Pedobacter ginsengisoli: one gene and its partner. Each later gene encodes a partner of the first gene's protein in a complex. Links are inferred from orthologs where the notes say so. Each region holds a gene or a part of one and is shown on either strand. Other genes may lie near its edges.

Evidence for each region.
Region 2: the proteins of secY (region 1) and secA are in contact, whole or in part, in a crystal structure (PDB 3DIN), measured with the Thermotoga maritima proteins. The link is inferred for Pedobacter ginsengisoli from one-to-one orthologs. Residues at the interface, in WP_004081795.1 of Thermotoga maritima: Glu108, Gly109, Glu110, Glu111, Ala236, Glu237, Arg238, Arg239, Ile240, Thr241, Ile242, Gln243, Tyr244, Ala245, Arg246, Arg247, Val248, Thr249, Gly250, Arg251, Arg252, Val253, Tyr254, Gly256, Ala257, Ser258, Thr259, Tyr260, Leu261, Pro262; in WP_004082002.1 of Thermotoga maritima: Glu261, Ala262, Arg263, Lys300, Ala301, Arg302, Thr303, Ile304, Ile305, Leu323, Tyr324, Asp325, Pro326, Val329, Ser330, Tyr333, Ile336, Lys340, Phe345, Val349, Glu363, Phe364, Tyr374, Ser375, Gly376, Gly377, Glu393, Ile395, Thr482, Ser483.

Annotation. Positions count from the first base shown.
Region 1 is NZ_CP024091.1:5,047,363-5,055,432, forward strand. Bases 5,175-8,070 are described here. They hold secY (preprotein translocase subunit SecY), read left to right. Parts: upstream 5,175-5,903; coding sequence 5,904-7,238; downstream 7,239-8,070. Other genes in these bases: rpmD (50S ribosomal protein L30), read left to right, coding at 5,175-5,342; rplO (50S ribosomal protein L15), read left to right, coding at 5,454-5,900; map (type I methionyl aminopeptidase), read left to right, coding at 7,248-8,033. Outside these bases: rpsC (30S ribosomal protein S3), read left to right, coding at 1-621; rplP (50S ribosomal protein L16), read left to right, coding at 660-1,082; rpmC (50S ribosomal protein L29), read left to right, coding at 1,155-1,364; rpsQ (30S ribosomal protein S17), read left to right, coding at 1,378-1,632; rplN (50S ribosomal protein L14), read left to right, coding at 1,634-2,002; rplX (50S ribosomal protein L24), read left to right, coding at 2,004-2,342; rplE (50S ribosomal protein L5), read left to right, coding at 2,342-2,908; rpsN (30S ribosomal protein S14), read left to right, coding at 2,908-3,177; rpsH (30S ribosomal protein S8), read left to right, coding at 3,288-3,686; rplF (50S ribosomal protein L6), read left to right, coding at 3,705-4,262; rplR (50S ribosomal protein L18), read left to right, coding at 4,268-4,621; rpsE (30S ribosomal protein S5), read left to right, coding at 4,640-5,158; more of rpmD, read left to right, coding at 5,163-5,174. UniProt on the Escherichia coli protein: The central subunit of the protein translocation channel SecYEG. Consists of two halves formed by TMs 1-5 and 6-10.
Region 2 is NZ_CP024091.1:4,785,740-4,792,239, forward strand. What follows is about bases 1-3,913. They hold secA (preprotein translocase subunit SecA), read left to right. Parts: upstream 1-398; coding sequence 399-3,713; downstream 3,714-3,913. Other genes in these bases: CPT03_RS20070 (hypothetical protein), read left to right, coding at 1-287; CPT03_RS20080 (SPOR domain-containing protein), read left to right, coding at 3,783-3,913. In the rest of the region: more of CPT03_RS20080, read left to right, coding at 3,914-4,235; CPT03_RS20085 (M20 family metallopeptidase), read left to right, coding at 4,219-5,406; CPT03_RS20090 (hypothetical protein), read left to right, coding at 5,419-6,363; CPT03_RS20095 (SGNH/GDSL hydrolase family protein), read left to right, coding at 6,418-6,500. UniProt on the Escherichia coli protein: Required for protein export, interacts with the SecYEG preprotein conducting channel.

The DNA of each region.
Region 1 (8,070 bases):
GGTAAAGCAGGACAGGAAGTTGACAAGATCAAAGAAGAGTTGAAAAAATTGACTAAAAAGGAAATTCAGATCAACATTTTTGAAATTAAACGTCCTGAACTTGATGCTCAATTAGTAGCTGAAGGTGTTGCAAAACAATTAGAAGCAAGGATTTCATTCCGTAGAGCAATGAAATCTACTATCGCATCAACAATGCGTATGGGTGCTGAAGGTATCAAAATTATGACCTCTGGTCGTTTAGGTGGTGCTGAGATGGCTCGTAGCGAACAGTATAAAGAAGGAAGAATTCCTTTGCATACTTTCCGTGCTGACATTGATTATGCATTAGCAGAAGCTTTAACTACTTATGGAAAAATAGGTGTTAAAGTATGGATCTGTAAAGGTGAAGTTTACGGTAAACGTGATCTTTCTCCAAACATCGGTGCTACGAGCAATGCTCCTGGTAAAGGTGGAAGACCAGAAGGTGCTTTTGCAGGTGGTGGTAGAGACAGAGATAACCGTGGCGGTGGCGACAGAAGAAACGACAAAGGTCGTGGCGGAAGAGGCCCAGGTCAAGGTGGTTCTGGCGCAGGAAGAGATAATAGAGGCGGAAATACTCAGAACAGAGGTCCTCGTAAATAATTAGTTAACAGATCGTTTAACGATAATATTAAAATAAAATGTTACAGCCAAAAAGAACGAAGTTCAGAAAGATGCAAAAGGGCAGAATGAAAGGTTTAGCAACTCGTGGTGCTGAATTATCATTCGGGTCTTTCGGGATTAAATCTTTAGAGTCGACTTGGATTACCAGTCGTCAGATAGAGGCAGCCCGTATTGCCGTAACTCGTTTCATGAAACGTGAAGGCCAGGTTTGGATTAGAATATTCCCGGATAAACCGGTAACTAAGAAACCAGCTGAGGTACGTATGGGTAAAGGTAAGGGTGCTCCAGAGTACTGGGTAGCCGTAGTTAGACCCGGACGTATTATTTTTGAAGCCGAAGGAGTTCCTTTAGAAATTGCTAAAGAGGCTATGAGATTGGCAGCTCAAAAATTACCGATCCAAACAAAATTTGTAGTACGTAGAGATTACGTAGAGGCATAATAAGTTATGGGTTGAATGTTGTAAGTAACTTGTTATTATAACCGCTAGACCCACAACATAAAAATTAATAAAATGAAGAACTCAGAAATCACAGGGCTTTCACAAGAAGAACTAGTAGCCAGGATTGCAGAAGAAAAGGAAAACTTAGTAAAGTTAAAATTTGCACATACAATTTCGGCTATAGAGAATCCTACCCGTATTAAAAAGGTAAGAAGAGATATCGCCCGATTAAATACTGAAGTGACTAAGCGTAAAGCTGCGTCAGCTACTGAAACTAAATAACTTTAGAGTCGAAATGGAAAGACAATTAAGAAAAACAAGAACCGGGTTGGTGGTAAGCAACAAGATGGATAAATCTATTGTTGTAGCGGTAGAACGTAAAGTGAAACACCCGATCTATGGTAAGTTTGTTAAGAAAACTACCAAATTTATGGCTCATGACGAGAAAAACGATTGCGGTATTGGAGATACAGTACTGATCATGGAGACTCGTCCGCTGAGTAAAAACAAGAACTGGAGATTAGTGGAAATTTTAGAAAGGGCTAAATAACATGGTACAACAGGAATCAAGATTAAACGTAGCCGACAATAGCGGCGCAAAAGAAGTATTGGTTATCCGTGTGCTTGGTGGTACCGGAAAGAGATATGCTTCTATTGGTGACAAAATTGTTGTTACCGTTAAAAGTGCATTGCCTTCTGGAAACATCAAGAAAGGAACAGTTTCTAAAGCAGTTGTTGTAAGAACAAAGAAAGAGATCAGACGTAAAGATGGTTCTTACATCCGTTTCGACGACAATGCAGCAGTATTATTAAATGCACAAGATGAGCCGCGTGGTACACGTATTTTTGGCCCGGTAGCAAGAGAACTGCGTGAAAAACAATTCATGAAAATTGTATCATTAGCACCGGAGGTATTATAAAATGAAAAATAAAGTAACTACACCAAAAATAAAAATCCGTAAAGGAGATTTAGTAAAGGTTATAGCTGGCGATTCAAAAGGCCAACAAGGAAAAGTTCTTTCAGTATTAACTACTAAAAGCAGAATCCTTGTAGAAGGTGTTAACCTTGTATCAAAACATACAAAACCAAATGCTGCTACACCAAATGGTGGTATCATTAAAAAAGAAGCTGCTCTTCATATTTCTAACGTAGCGTTAATAGATCCTAAATCAGGTGAAATAACACGCGTTGGCAGAAAGCTTAATGCTGATGGGAAATTAGTTAGGGTTAGTAAAAAATCAGGAGAGGAGATCAAATAATGGCTTACGTACCAAGATTAAAAAGTAAATATAAAGAGGAAATTGTAACTGCACTTAAAGAGAAGTTCAACTATAAAAGTGTTATGCAAGTTCCTAAGTTAGAGAAAATCGCTATTAACCAAGGTGTTGGGCGTTTCTCTGTAACTGATAAGAAAATAATGGACAGCTCTATTTTAGAGATGACTACTATTTCAGGTCAGCAAGCGGTTGGAGCAAAATCTAAAAAAGATATCTCAAACTTTAAGTTACGTAAAGGTATGCCGGTAGGTGTACGTGTTACTTTGCGTGATAATAACATGTATGAGTTTTTAGATCGTTTAATTTCCGTAGCTTTGCCTCGTATCCGTGATTTCAAAGGTATCAATGATAAAGGTTTTGATGGAAAAGGTAACTATACTTTAGGTGTTACTGAACAAATCATCTTCCCAGAGATCAACATCGATAAGATCAATAAGATTTTAGGTATGGACATTACTTTTGTAACTACTGCTACTACTGATGTTGAAGCATTGGAACTTTTAAAACAATTTGGATTACCATTTAAAAATCAAAATACAAATCTATAATGGCAAAAGAAGGAGTAAAAGCTCGCGAAATTAAGCGCCAGAAATTAGTAGCTAAGTATGCAGAGAAACGTGCTGAACTTAAAGCTGCTGGTGATTATGAAGGATTAGATAAGTTACCAAAAAACTCATCTGCTGTACGTTTGCACAATCGTTGTAAATTAACAGGTCGTCCTCGTGGTTATATGCGTACTTTCGGTATATCAAGGGTACTTTTCCGTGATATGGCTTTAGCAGGTAAAATACCTGGAGTTAGAAAAGCAAGCTGGTAATACAGCTTCTTTGTGCTTAAGGTTGTGCCTTGAGTAGAAATTAAATATTAACCGATGGCAGGTCGTCCCGAATAGGTCGGGAAGGAAACCACTATCACAACTATATAAAAATGAATACAGATCCAATAGCAGATTATCTTACAAGGGTAAGAAATGCCATCAAGGCAAATCACAGAATTGTAGAGATTCCTGCATCAAACCTTAAAAAGGAAATTACTAAAGTTCTTTTTGATAAAGGTTACATTGCCAACTACAAATTTGAGGACACTAATGCTCAAGGTACAATCAAAATAGCTTTGAAATATAATGCTATCACGAAAATACCTGCAATCCGTACATTAGTACGTATCAGTAAACCAGGTTTAAGGCAATATGCTGGCGTAGAGAATATGCCAAGAGTATTAAATGGTTTAGGTATCGCGATCTTATCTACATCTAAGGGTGTTATGACTGATAAAGAAGCTGCCAAACTAAACATTGGTGGCGAAGTTTTGTGTCACGTTTATTAATTAAAGGAGGATAGCAAAATGTCAAGAATAGGAAAAGCCCCAATTAATGTCCCTTCAGGTGTTACAATTACGGTATCTAAAGATAACGTTGTATCTGTAAAAGGTCCTAAAGGTGAGTTAACTCAAGCAGTAGATTCAGATATCACTGTAAGTCAGGAAGATGGTGTACTAACTGTACAACGTCCATCAGATCAAAAAAGACACAAAGCGTTACATGGTTTGTATCGTTCTTTGTTGAATAATATGGTTGTTGGTGTAACAGATGGTTATAAATTAGAACAAGAATTAGTAGGTGTGGGTTACCGTGCTACTAACCAAGGAAATACTTTAGATCTTGTTTTAGGATATTCTCACCATTATGTTTTCCAATTACCGGAAGAAATTAAGGTAACGACAACTTCAGAAAAAGGTCAGACTCCAAAAATTATTTTGGAAAGTATTGATAAGCAACTGATAGGACAGGTAGCTGCGAAAATCCGCTCGTTACGTGCACCAGAGCCATATAAAGGTAAAGGTATCAAGTTTGTAGGAGAAGTGTTAAGAAGAAAAGCAGGTAAATCAGCTTCTAAAAAATAATCATCATGGCAGGGAAAAAATTATCTCGTAGAGATCGTATAAAAAAAGGAATCAGAAAAAAATTAGCAGGTTCTGAAAGCCGTCCACGTTTATCGGTTTATAGAAGCAATAAAGGAATTTATGCTCAAATCATTAACGACGTAACCGGTAGTACAATTGTATCAGCTTCATCTTTATCTAAAGATTTTTCAGGTACTGGAAGCAAATCGGAGCAATCTGTGGCTGTAGGTAAATTAGTTGCCGAAAAAGCAATCGCAGCAGGTGTTAAAGAAGTTGTTTTCGATAGAAATGGCTATTTATACCATGGACGTATAAAATCGTTGGCAGAAGGTGCTCGCGAAGCTGGTTTAGTATTTTAATCTGAAAATAGGATAAGAATGTCAACTATCAATATAAAAAGAGTTAAGACTAGCGAAATCGAATTGAAAGATCGTTTAGTTAGCATACAGCGTGTGGCCAAAGTAACCAAAGGTGGTCGTACTTTCAGCTTCTCAGCAATCGTGGTTGTTGGAGATGAAAACGGAATCGTAGGTTACGGATTGGGTAAAGCTAAAGAGGTAACAGAAGCAATTGCAAAGGGCATTGATGATGCTAAAAAGAACTTAGTAAAAGTTCCTTTGTTAAAAGGTACTGTTCCTCACGAGCAAATCGGTAAGTTCTCAGGTGGTTTTGTTTTAATTAAACCAGCTGCAGTAGGTACCGGAGTAATTGCAGGTGGTGCAATGCGTGCTGTATTAGAGAGTGCCGGTGTACATAACGTATTGGCAAAATCAAAAGGTTCATCTAATCCACATAACGTGGTAAAAGCAACTGTTGATGCTTTAACTAAGATGCGTGATGCTTATACTGTGGCTCAGCAACGTGGTGTAGATTTAAATAAAGTTTTTAACGGATAATATTATGGCGAAGATCAAAATAACCCAGGTAAAAAGCATTATCGATAGAAGCGAACGCCAAAAAAGAACGATGCAGGCTTTAGGTTTAACTAAAATGAACCAAAGTGTAGAAGTAGAAGCAACTGCTGCCATTATTGGAATGGTTAGAAAAGTTAATCACTTAGTAGCTATCGAGAGTATATAATTATTTAAGGTTGCAAATGTGAGTTATATGACTACATTTGCAACCTTTGTATATTGTTTAACCGTTGTCCCTGATTAGTGAAAGCGAAGGGCAACACAATAAGTTTTAAAAATGAACTTAAGTAATTTAAAACCTGCAGCAGGTTCTACTAAAAATAGTAAGAGAATAGGTCGTGGAACGGGTTCTGGTCGTGGTGGTACTTCGACACGTGGACATAAAGGTGCTGGATCACGTTCAGGACATTCAACTAAAATTGGATTCGAAGGTGGTCAGATGCCATTACAACGTCGTGTACCTAAAGTAGGTTTCAAACCAATTAACCGTGTTGAATATGTTGGTGTAAACTTAGATGTTTTACAAGGTTTGGCTGAGAAATTTAACTTAACTACCATTGATTTTGCTACCTTGCAAGAGCACGGTTTGGCATCAAAAAATGATCTTGTAAAAGTATTAGGTCGTGGTGAGGTTAAATCTAAATTAGAAGTTAAAGCACATGCTTTTTCTGCTACTGCACAAAAAGCTATTGAGGCTGTTGGAGGCTCAATCGAAAAATTGTAATTAATGAAGAAGCTGTTTACTACTTTAAGTAATATTTGGAAAATTCAAGAATTGAAAGAGCGTATAGTATTTACGCTCATGATTCTTTTGGTATATAGATTTGTATCGCATGTGGTTTTACCAGGTGTTGATGCAACTCTTTTAGGCGATAATGAAAAGTCTGGCCTTTTAGGTCTTTTGGATATGTTCGCTGGGGGATCTTTCTCCAGAGTATCTATTCTTGCTTTAGGAGTTATGCCTTATATTTCTGCATCAATTGTAGTTCAGCTATTAGGTATTGCTGTACCTTCGTTTCAGAAAATGCAAAAGGAAGGTGAAAGTGGAAGAAATAAACTGAATCAAATTACACGCTATCTAACTGTTGCTATTACAGCTGTACAAGCAATTGGTTATGTAAAAACTCAGGTTCCACCAGAGGCAATTATCATTAATCATACATTATTCTTTGTTCTGGCAACTTTTGTGTTAGCCGCAGGTACATTATTTGTAATGTGGTTAGGAGAGAAGATTACAGATAAAGGTATCGGTAATGGTATTTCTTTGATCATTATGGTAGGGATTATTGCGCGTTTACCTATTGCTTTGCAGCAAGAAATCAGCTCAAGATTTGTAGGAGATGGCGGACTTATCGCTTTGGTTATTGAAATAGTTGCTCTTTTTGCAGTTGTTATGTTTACTATTATGATTGTACAAGGTGTACGTAAAGTGCCGGTTCAGTACGCTAAAAGAATTGTTGGTAACAGACAATTTGGTGGTGTAAGACAGTACATCCCATTAAAAGTGAATGCAGCAGGTGTAATGCCGATCATTTTTGCTCAGGCATTAATGTTTATCCCGGCTACTTTAACGCAATTTTTTCCTTCATTGCAAAATACATGGTTAATCCAGTTTAGTGATTATACTTCACTGGCCTATAGTTTAACATTTGCTTTTTTAATTATTGCATTTACGTTTTTCTATACTGCTATTACGGTTAATCCTACTCAGATGTCGGATGATATGAAAAAGAACGGAGGGTTTATTCCTGGGATCAAGCCTGGATTGTCTACTTCATCTTTTATAGACGATGTGATTTCAAAGATTACCTTTCCAGGTGCTGTCTTTTTAGCAATCATCGCTATTCTTCCTTCAATTGCAGTAAAGTTTGGAATTAAGTCAGAATTTGCTCATTTCTATGGCGGTACTTCTTTATTAATTCTGGTAGGTGTAGTGTTAGATACATTGCAACAGATCGAGAGTTATTTGTTAATGCGTCATTATGATGGCTTAATGAAGACTGGTCGTGTTACCGGAAGAACGGGGATCCCAGCCGCTAGCGGAAGCAACGCAGTGATATAGTAGAAGAGGATGTCTAAAATCTATTATAAATCCCTTGAGGAAATAGAGTTAATAAGAGAAAGCTCTTTGTTAGTGTCAAAGACATTAGCTGAAGTAGCAAAAGTTATTCAGCCAGGTGTTACAACCAAAAAGTTAGATCAGCTGGCTGAGACTTTTATTAAAGATCATGGGGCGATTCCCGCTTTTTTGAACTATAATGGCTTTCCTTATTCATTGTGTATTTCGCCTAATGAGCAAGTAGTTCACGGTTTTCCTAGCGACTATGTGATTCAGGAAGGTGATCTTATCTCAGTAGATTGTGGGGTTATTAAGAATAACTACTTTGGAGATTCTGCTTATACATTCTCAATTGGGGAAGTAAGTGCTGAGAAGAAGAAGTTGGTAGAGGTAACTCAGGAGTGTTTGCGATTAGCTGTTGAAAAAGCTGTAGTAGGTTCCAGGATTGGAGATATTGGGTTTGCTGTTCAAGACCTTGCTGAAAAGAATGGTTTTGGGGTGGTTAGAGAGCTTGTAGGACATGGAGTAGGAGTTAAATTGCATGAAAAGCCAGAGGTTCCTAACTACGGTAAACGTGGAAGTGGAATTAAGCTGGAAGAGGGGATGGTAATAGCAATAGAACCAATGATAAATGCCGGCACAGCCGGAGTGAAGTTTTGGTCTGATGGCTGGACAGTAACCAGTAGTGATAATAGACCTTCTGCACATTTTGAACATACAGTGGCTGTAAAAAAGGGAAAAGCAGATGTTTTATCTACCTTTTCTTTAATTGAAGAAGTTTTAATAGAAAAAAAGTAAATAATTAAAATTTTTTATTTAATTTTGCAACCCTGTT
Region 2 (6,500 bases), 270 kb from region 1 along the record:
CTTTATCACTTGTATTTTTTAGTCTTACCCATTTGGCCAAAGCTGAGCGGGTTGAGGGACTACGACTTATAACTGAAAAGTACTGTAATAAGCAGCAGGTGAGCACAGAACAGGCAACTGTTCGTTCAAGTCAGACTGACGATTCAAGGTATCCATTCTTTTTATCTTATAGCGCTTTAACAGCTATTGGAGTACTTCCAGAAATACATATCATAAAATATCGGGTTGAGGACCAAAGGATTTCAGAACTTGCAATAAGGGAGAAGCCCAAGAATAACAGCCCCTAGGTATTCGATATTCTTTCCTTTACAACTGACATTCTGGCTTGCCGCTGGTAATGGCTTGGTTGTTGTAATTTTATCATTTTTAATATTAATAATAAACAAACACAAACATACATGTTAGGATTTTTAGCCAAGGTTTTTGGAAGCAAATCAGAAAGAGATATTAAGGCATTACAGCCTATAGTAGTCAAGATAAATGAAGAATACGCAAAACTATCTGCGATAAGCAATGATGAGTTGCGTAATAAAACGGTTTATTTTAAAGATGTTATCGCTAAAGCGTTATCAGAAATAGACGGTAAAATAAGTGGGTTAAAGGCAGATGCTGAAAGCCAGGAATTGTCATTACCAGAGAAAACTGCTATATACGATCAGATTGATGCCTTAATCAAAGATCGTGATAAAGAATTAGAAGTAGTATTAACGGAAATTTTGCCGGCTGCATTTGCAGTGGTAAAAGAAACATCGAGACGTTTCTCTGAAAATGAACAATTAGAAGTTACTGCTACTGAGTTTGACCGCAACTACGCTGCACGCAAAAAGAATGTGACCATACAGGGTGATAAAGCACTTTGGGCCAACAGATGGGATGCCGCAGGTACTGAGGTAGTGTGGAATATGGTACATTACGATGTTCAATTGATTGGTGGTATGGTATTGCATAACGGTAAAATTGCTGAGATGGCTACTGGTGAGGGTAAAACCTTAGTAAGTACGCTGCCTGCTTACCTGAATGCGCTTGCCGGACAAGGGGTACACATTGTAACGGTGAATGATTACCTTGCCCGACGTGACTCGGAGTGGAATGGTCCTTTATTTGAGTTTCATGGTTTAAAGGTTGATTGTATTGATAAGCATGAGCCTAATTCTCAGGAACGCAGAGATGCTTATCTGGCAGATATAACATATGGTACCAATAATGAGTTTGGTTTTGATTATTTGCGTGACAATATGTCGCAAACTCCTGACCAGCTGGTACAACGCAAATTACATTTTGCAATGGTGGATGAGGTCGATTCAGTTTTAATTGATGATGCCCGTACTCCATTAATTATATCAGGCCCTGTTCCTTTTGGGGATCAGCATGAGTTTCATGAATTAAAACCACGTATTGAGCGTTTGGTAACTGCACAGAAAGAATATGTTACTAAAGCATTAAACGAGGCGAAAAAATTAATTAATGATGGTAAAGCTGGTACAGAAGAGGGCGAAGGTGGTTTAGCACTTTTACGTGCACATCGTGGTTTGCCTAAAAACAAGGCATTGATTAAGTTTTTAAGTGAGGGTAGTGTAAAGCAAACCTTATTGAAAACTGAAAATCATTATATGGCAGATCAGTCTAAAAATATGCCTAAGGTTGATTCGGAATTGTTCTTCTATATTGATGAGAAAAATAATCAGGTTGAATTAACTGAGAAAGGTATTGAACTGATCACCAAATCTGGAGAAGATCACAATTTCTTTGTATTGCCAGATGTAGGTACTGAGATTGCTGATATCGAAAAATCATCATTAACAAGCGAAGAAAAAATAGCTCAGAAAGATGCTTTAATGCGTGATTATTCTATTAAAGCTGAACGTATCCACTCTGTAAATCAGTTGTTGAAAGCATATACTTTATTCGAGATTGATGTTGAATATATCATTGATGAGGGTAAAATTAAAATTGTTGATGAGCAGACTGGTCGTATTATGGATGGCCGTCGTTACTCGGATGGTTTGCACCAGGCAATTGAAGCAAAAGAAAATGTAAAAGTTGAAGATGCTTCTCAAACTTATGCTACTGTAACGTTGCAAAACTTTTTCCGTATGTATCACAAGCTTTGTGGTATGACGGGTACAGCTACAACTGAAGCTGGAGAGTTTTGGTCTATCTATAAGCTTGATGTGGTAGAGATACCTACAAACAGGGTTATTTCAAGAAAAGATCAGCAGGATTATGTTTACCGTACTGTTCGTGAGAAATATAATGCCGTTGCCGAGGAGATTGTGAAATTAACTGAGGCTGGTCGTCCGGTATTGGTTGGTACAACTTCGGTTGAGATTTCGGAATTACTTAGCCGTATGTTGAAATTGAGAGGTATTAAACATAATGTACTGAATGCAAAGATGCACCAGAAAGAGGCTGATATTGTTGCTGAAGCAGGACAACCTGGTCAGGTTACAATTGCAACCAACATGGCTGGTCGTGGTACGGATATTAAATTAGGCCCAGGCGTTAAAGAAGCAGGTGGTTTGGCAATTGTTGGTACGGAGCGTCATGAGTCTCGTCGTGTAGACAGACAGTTACGCGGTCGTTCTGGTCGTCAGGGAGATCCGGGTTCGTCTCAATTCTTCGTTTCTCTTGAGGATAACTTAATGAGGTTATTTGGTTCTGAAAGAATCTCTAACATCATGGTAAGAATGGGTATTGAAGATGGTGAAGTAATTCAGCATTCGATGATCACGAAGTCTATTGAACGTGCACAGAAAAAAGTAGAGGAAAATAACTTCGGTATTCGTAAGCGTTTGCTTGAGTATGATGATGTTATGAACTCTCAGCGTTCTGTTATTTATGCAAAGCGTAAAAATGCGTTATTTGGTGAGCGTTTAGACGTTGATATGAGCAATATGGTGTTTGATGTTGCTGAAGATATTGTGTCAGAGTATAAAGAAGAAGGAAATTATGAAGGGTTTAAACTTGAAGTAATTAAAAACTTCTCTGCAGACACAACTATTGATGAAGCTGAATTCAGCTCAAAAGGTGTTCATCATTTAACTGATAAATTGTTTGAAGAAGTAACTGCATTCTATACAAGAAAATCTGATGTAATTATTGCCCAGGCTATGCCGGTATTAACCCAGGTATATCAGGAGCGTGGTGAGCAGATTGAGCAGATTGTTGTTCCTTTTACTGATGGCATACGTAGCGTTCAGGTTCCTGTAGGTTTGAAAAAGGCAATTGATAATGGTGGCCGTGAGGTGACCAGATCTTTTGAAAAAACTATTGTACTTGCACTTATTGATGAGTCGTGGAAAGAGCATTTACGTGAAATGGATGAATTGAAACAATCTGTACAAAATGCTGTATACGAGCAGAAAGATCCATTGATTATTTATAAAATGGAGGCATTTAACTTATTTAAAAATATGTTAAATGCGGTTAATAAAGAGGTGGTTAGTTTCTTGTATAAAGGTGGAATTCCGGTACATACGGATCCTAATGATGTAAGGGAAGCTCAGGCACCAAGACAAGCGCCAAGCAGATTAAAAATGTCTAAACCTGAATTTTCTCAGGCAACGAGTTCGGCGGATGTGGCTCAAATGGACGACACCCGTGAGCATGTACCTCAGCAGCCTATCCGTAAGGATACTGTAATTGGAAGAAACGAACCATGCCCTTGTGGAAGTGGTAAGAAATACAAAAACTGTCACGGTGCAGGATTGTAATTTGTAATAAAGATAAAGAATGCCGATTTTTGTAAAAAAAATCGGCATTCTTTTTTTAAAGCCTTGTTCATGAAACTACTATTTACTGCGTTATTCTGTTGTGCCTCTTTCGGTTTGTTTGCCCAGACAAAGGGTCAGGTTACCATAATTAAGGATCCGTTGATAGATAGTTTAATAGCAAAGCGCATAGAATTAAACACTAAGCCAGCTGGTTCAGGAGCTATAATTGCGAAACCAGGTCCGGTAGTATCGCAAATGGGATACAGAGTTCAGGTATTTTATGGCTCTGATAGAAGACAGGTTTTTAATGAACAATCGAAATTTAATTCACTTTACCCTGCAATTAATACATACATTACTTATAAGGAGCCAAACTACTATTTAAGGGTAGGAGATTTTCGGACACGTCTGGAAGCTCAGCGGTTTATGAATGAACTAAGAAGTAATTTCCCTACACTATTTATATTCAGGGAAAAGATTAATGCACCTAATTTAGAATACAACGATGATACAGAAAGATAAGATCCAGGCACTTTCCAATAAGATATTTGATCAGGTTGTGGGCTATCGCCAGCACCTACATTCTAATCCGGAACTTTCATTTAAGGAGTTCGAAACGTCAGCATTTATTAAAAAACTTTTAACAGATTGGGGTATCCCATTTTCTGATATGGCCAATACTGGTGTTGTTGGGGTTATTAAAGGAGATCTTCCTTCTGATAAAATCATTGCATTGCGTGCAGATATGGATGCTTTGCCTATTCTTGAAGCTAATAAAAAACCTTATGCGTCTAAAAATGCAGGGGTAATGCATGCTTGTGGGCATGATGTACATAGCTCTTCTTTATTAGGCAGTGCTTATATTTTGAATAGCTTGAAAGCCGAATTTGGAGGTACGATAAAATTGATATTTCAGCCGGGAGAAGAAGTTTTGCCGGGTGGCGCAAGTATTATGATAAAAGAAGGGGTGCTTGAAAGCCCTAAGCCACAATCGATAATAGGGCAGCATGTGATGCCTTTGATTGAGACAGGAAAAGTTGGTTTCCGCTCAGGTATTTATATGGCGTCTACTGATGAATTGTATGTAACGGTTCATGGAAAAGGCGGGCATGGTGCTCAGCCACATCAAAATATAGATCCTGTGTTGATTGCTTCGCATATTATTATTGCATTGCAGCAGATTGTAAGCAGAAATGCAGACCCAAGATTACCATCGGTACTTTCTTTTGGAAAGGTACAGGCTAATGGCGCAACAAATATTATCCCTAATGAGGTGAAAATTGAGGGTACCTTTAGAACATTAAATGAAGAATGGCGTAAAGAGGCAAAGCGTTTAATGAAGAAAATGGCTGAAGGAATTGCCGAAAGTATGGGTGGAAGCTGTGATTTTAGAATTATGGATGGTTATCCGTATTTAATTAATGAAGAGAAACTAACCGCTAATGCACGTGGTTTTGCTGAAGATTATTTAGGCAAAGAGAATGTGGTTGATCTGGATATATGGATGGCGGCTGAAGATTTTGCATACTACTCGCAAGTTACTGATGCTTGCTTTTACAGATTAGGAACCGGAAATAAGGACAAGGGGACCACCTATTCTGTTCATACGCCTAACTTTGATATTGATGAAGATGCGTTAAGAACATCTACCGGATTAATGGCTTATGTTGCGCTTAAGCAACTGGGTAATTAATAAACTGAATAGATGAAGAAAATACTTTTGCTAGCTGTACTAGCTGGGATTACTTTACAAGGGGCTGCTCAGGAAATTGATCGTTTTAATCCAGATACTATTAAAACTATTCAGCTTGATTCGGCGGTAAATATTTCTGCCCAGAAATTTGGAGTGGAGACTTTTATTAATGCCATTATTACCGATGAAAGCTTTTATAAGGCTTTTAGAAATATGAAAAAGTATAATTTCATAGCAGAGAACAACATCTATACCTACAATAAGAAAAATAAGGTAGATGGCCGGATTTATCGCAAGATTAAACATACTAATGAAGGTCCTGAAAAGATGGTTTACCTTGCCAAACAGGATACCGGAAAGGTGTACAGGAAGAATGGTAAATACCAATTGTATACACTTGAAATGTTTGATTATATTTTTTTGAAAGCTTACAAAACTGAGTTTTCTGAGGCAGATTCAAAAGGAGGTAAAGCAGAAGGCTCAAATGCAGGGTATAAGGATAAGTTGAAGACGCTGATCTTTGCGCCTGGAAAACCAATTAAGGGATTGCCTTTTATTGGCAGCAAAACAGAGATTTTTACTGCCAATATGAGACAGTATTATGATTATAGTTATTATAGTGGAACTTATCTTGATTCGATTCCTGTATATCGGTTTAAAGTGACTGTAAAGAAAGACCTGAGTAATGGAACCAAGGAGGGATTGATGATAAAGGAACTTACCACTATATTTGATAAACGTAATTTTGAAATCCTGGGCCGTTATGTAGATATGAAATACAGTAATATGCTGTTTGATTTTGATGTGCAAATGAACATTGAAACTAGCTATTTTGGTGAGGAAAAGCTGCCAACAAAAATATCCTATCAGGGGAATTGGGACTATCCGTTTAAAAAGGAAGAACGTGCTAGTTTTTTAATTGTCCATAAGGATTATCACCTTGGAAAAGGAAAGTAATTTTTTAACTTCGTAATAAGCTCTTTAAGCTTTTATTTTTAAAAGATTATAACAATGAAAACTTACTTTAAATCACTGACATTGCTGTCTGCATTTCTGATAGTATTACTCTTTTCTGCGATGAACAATAAACCTAA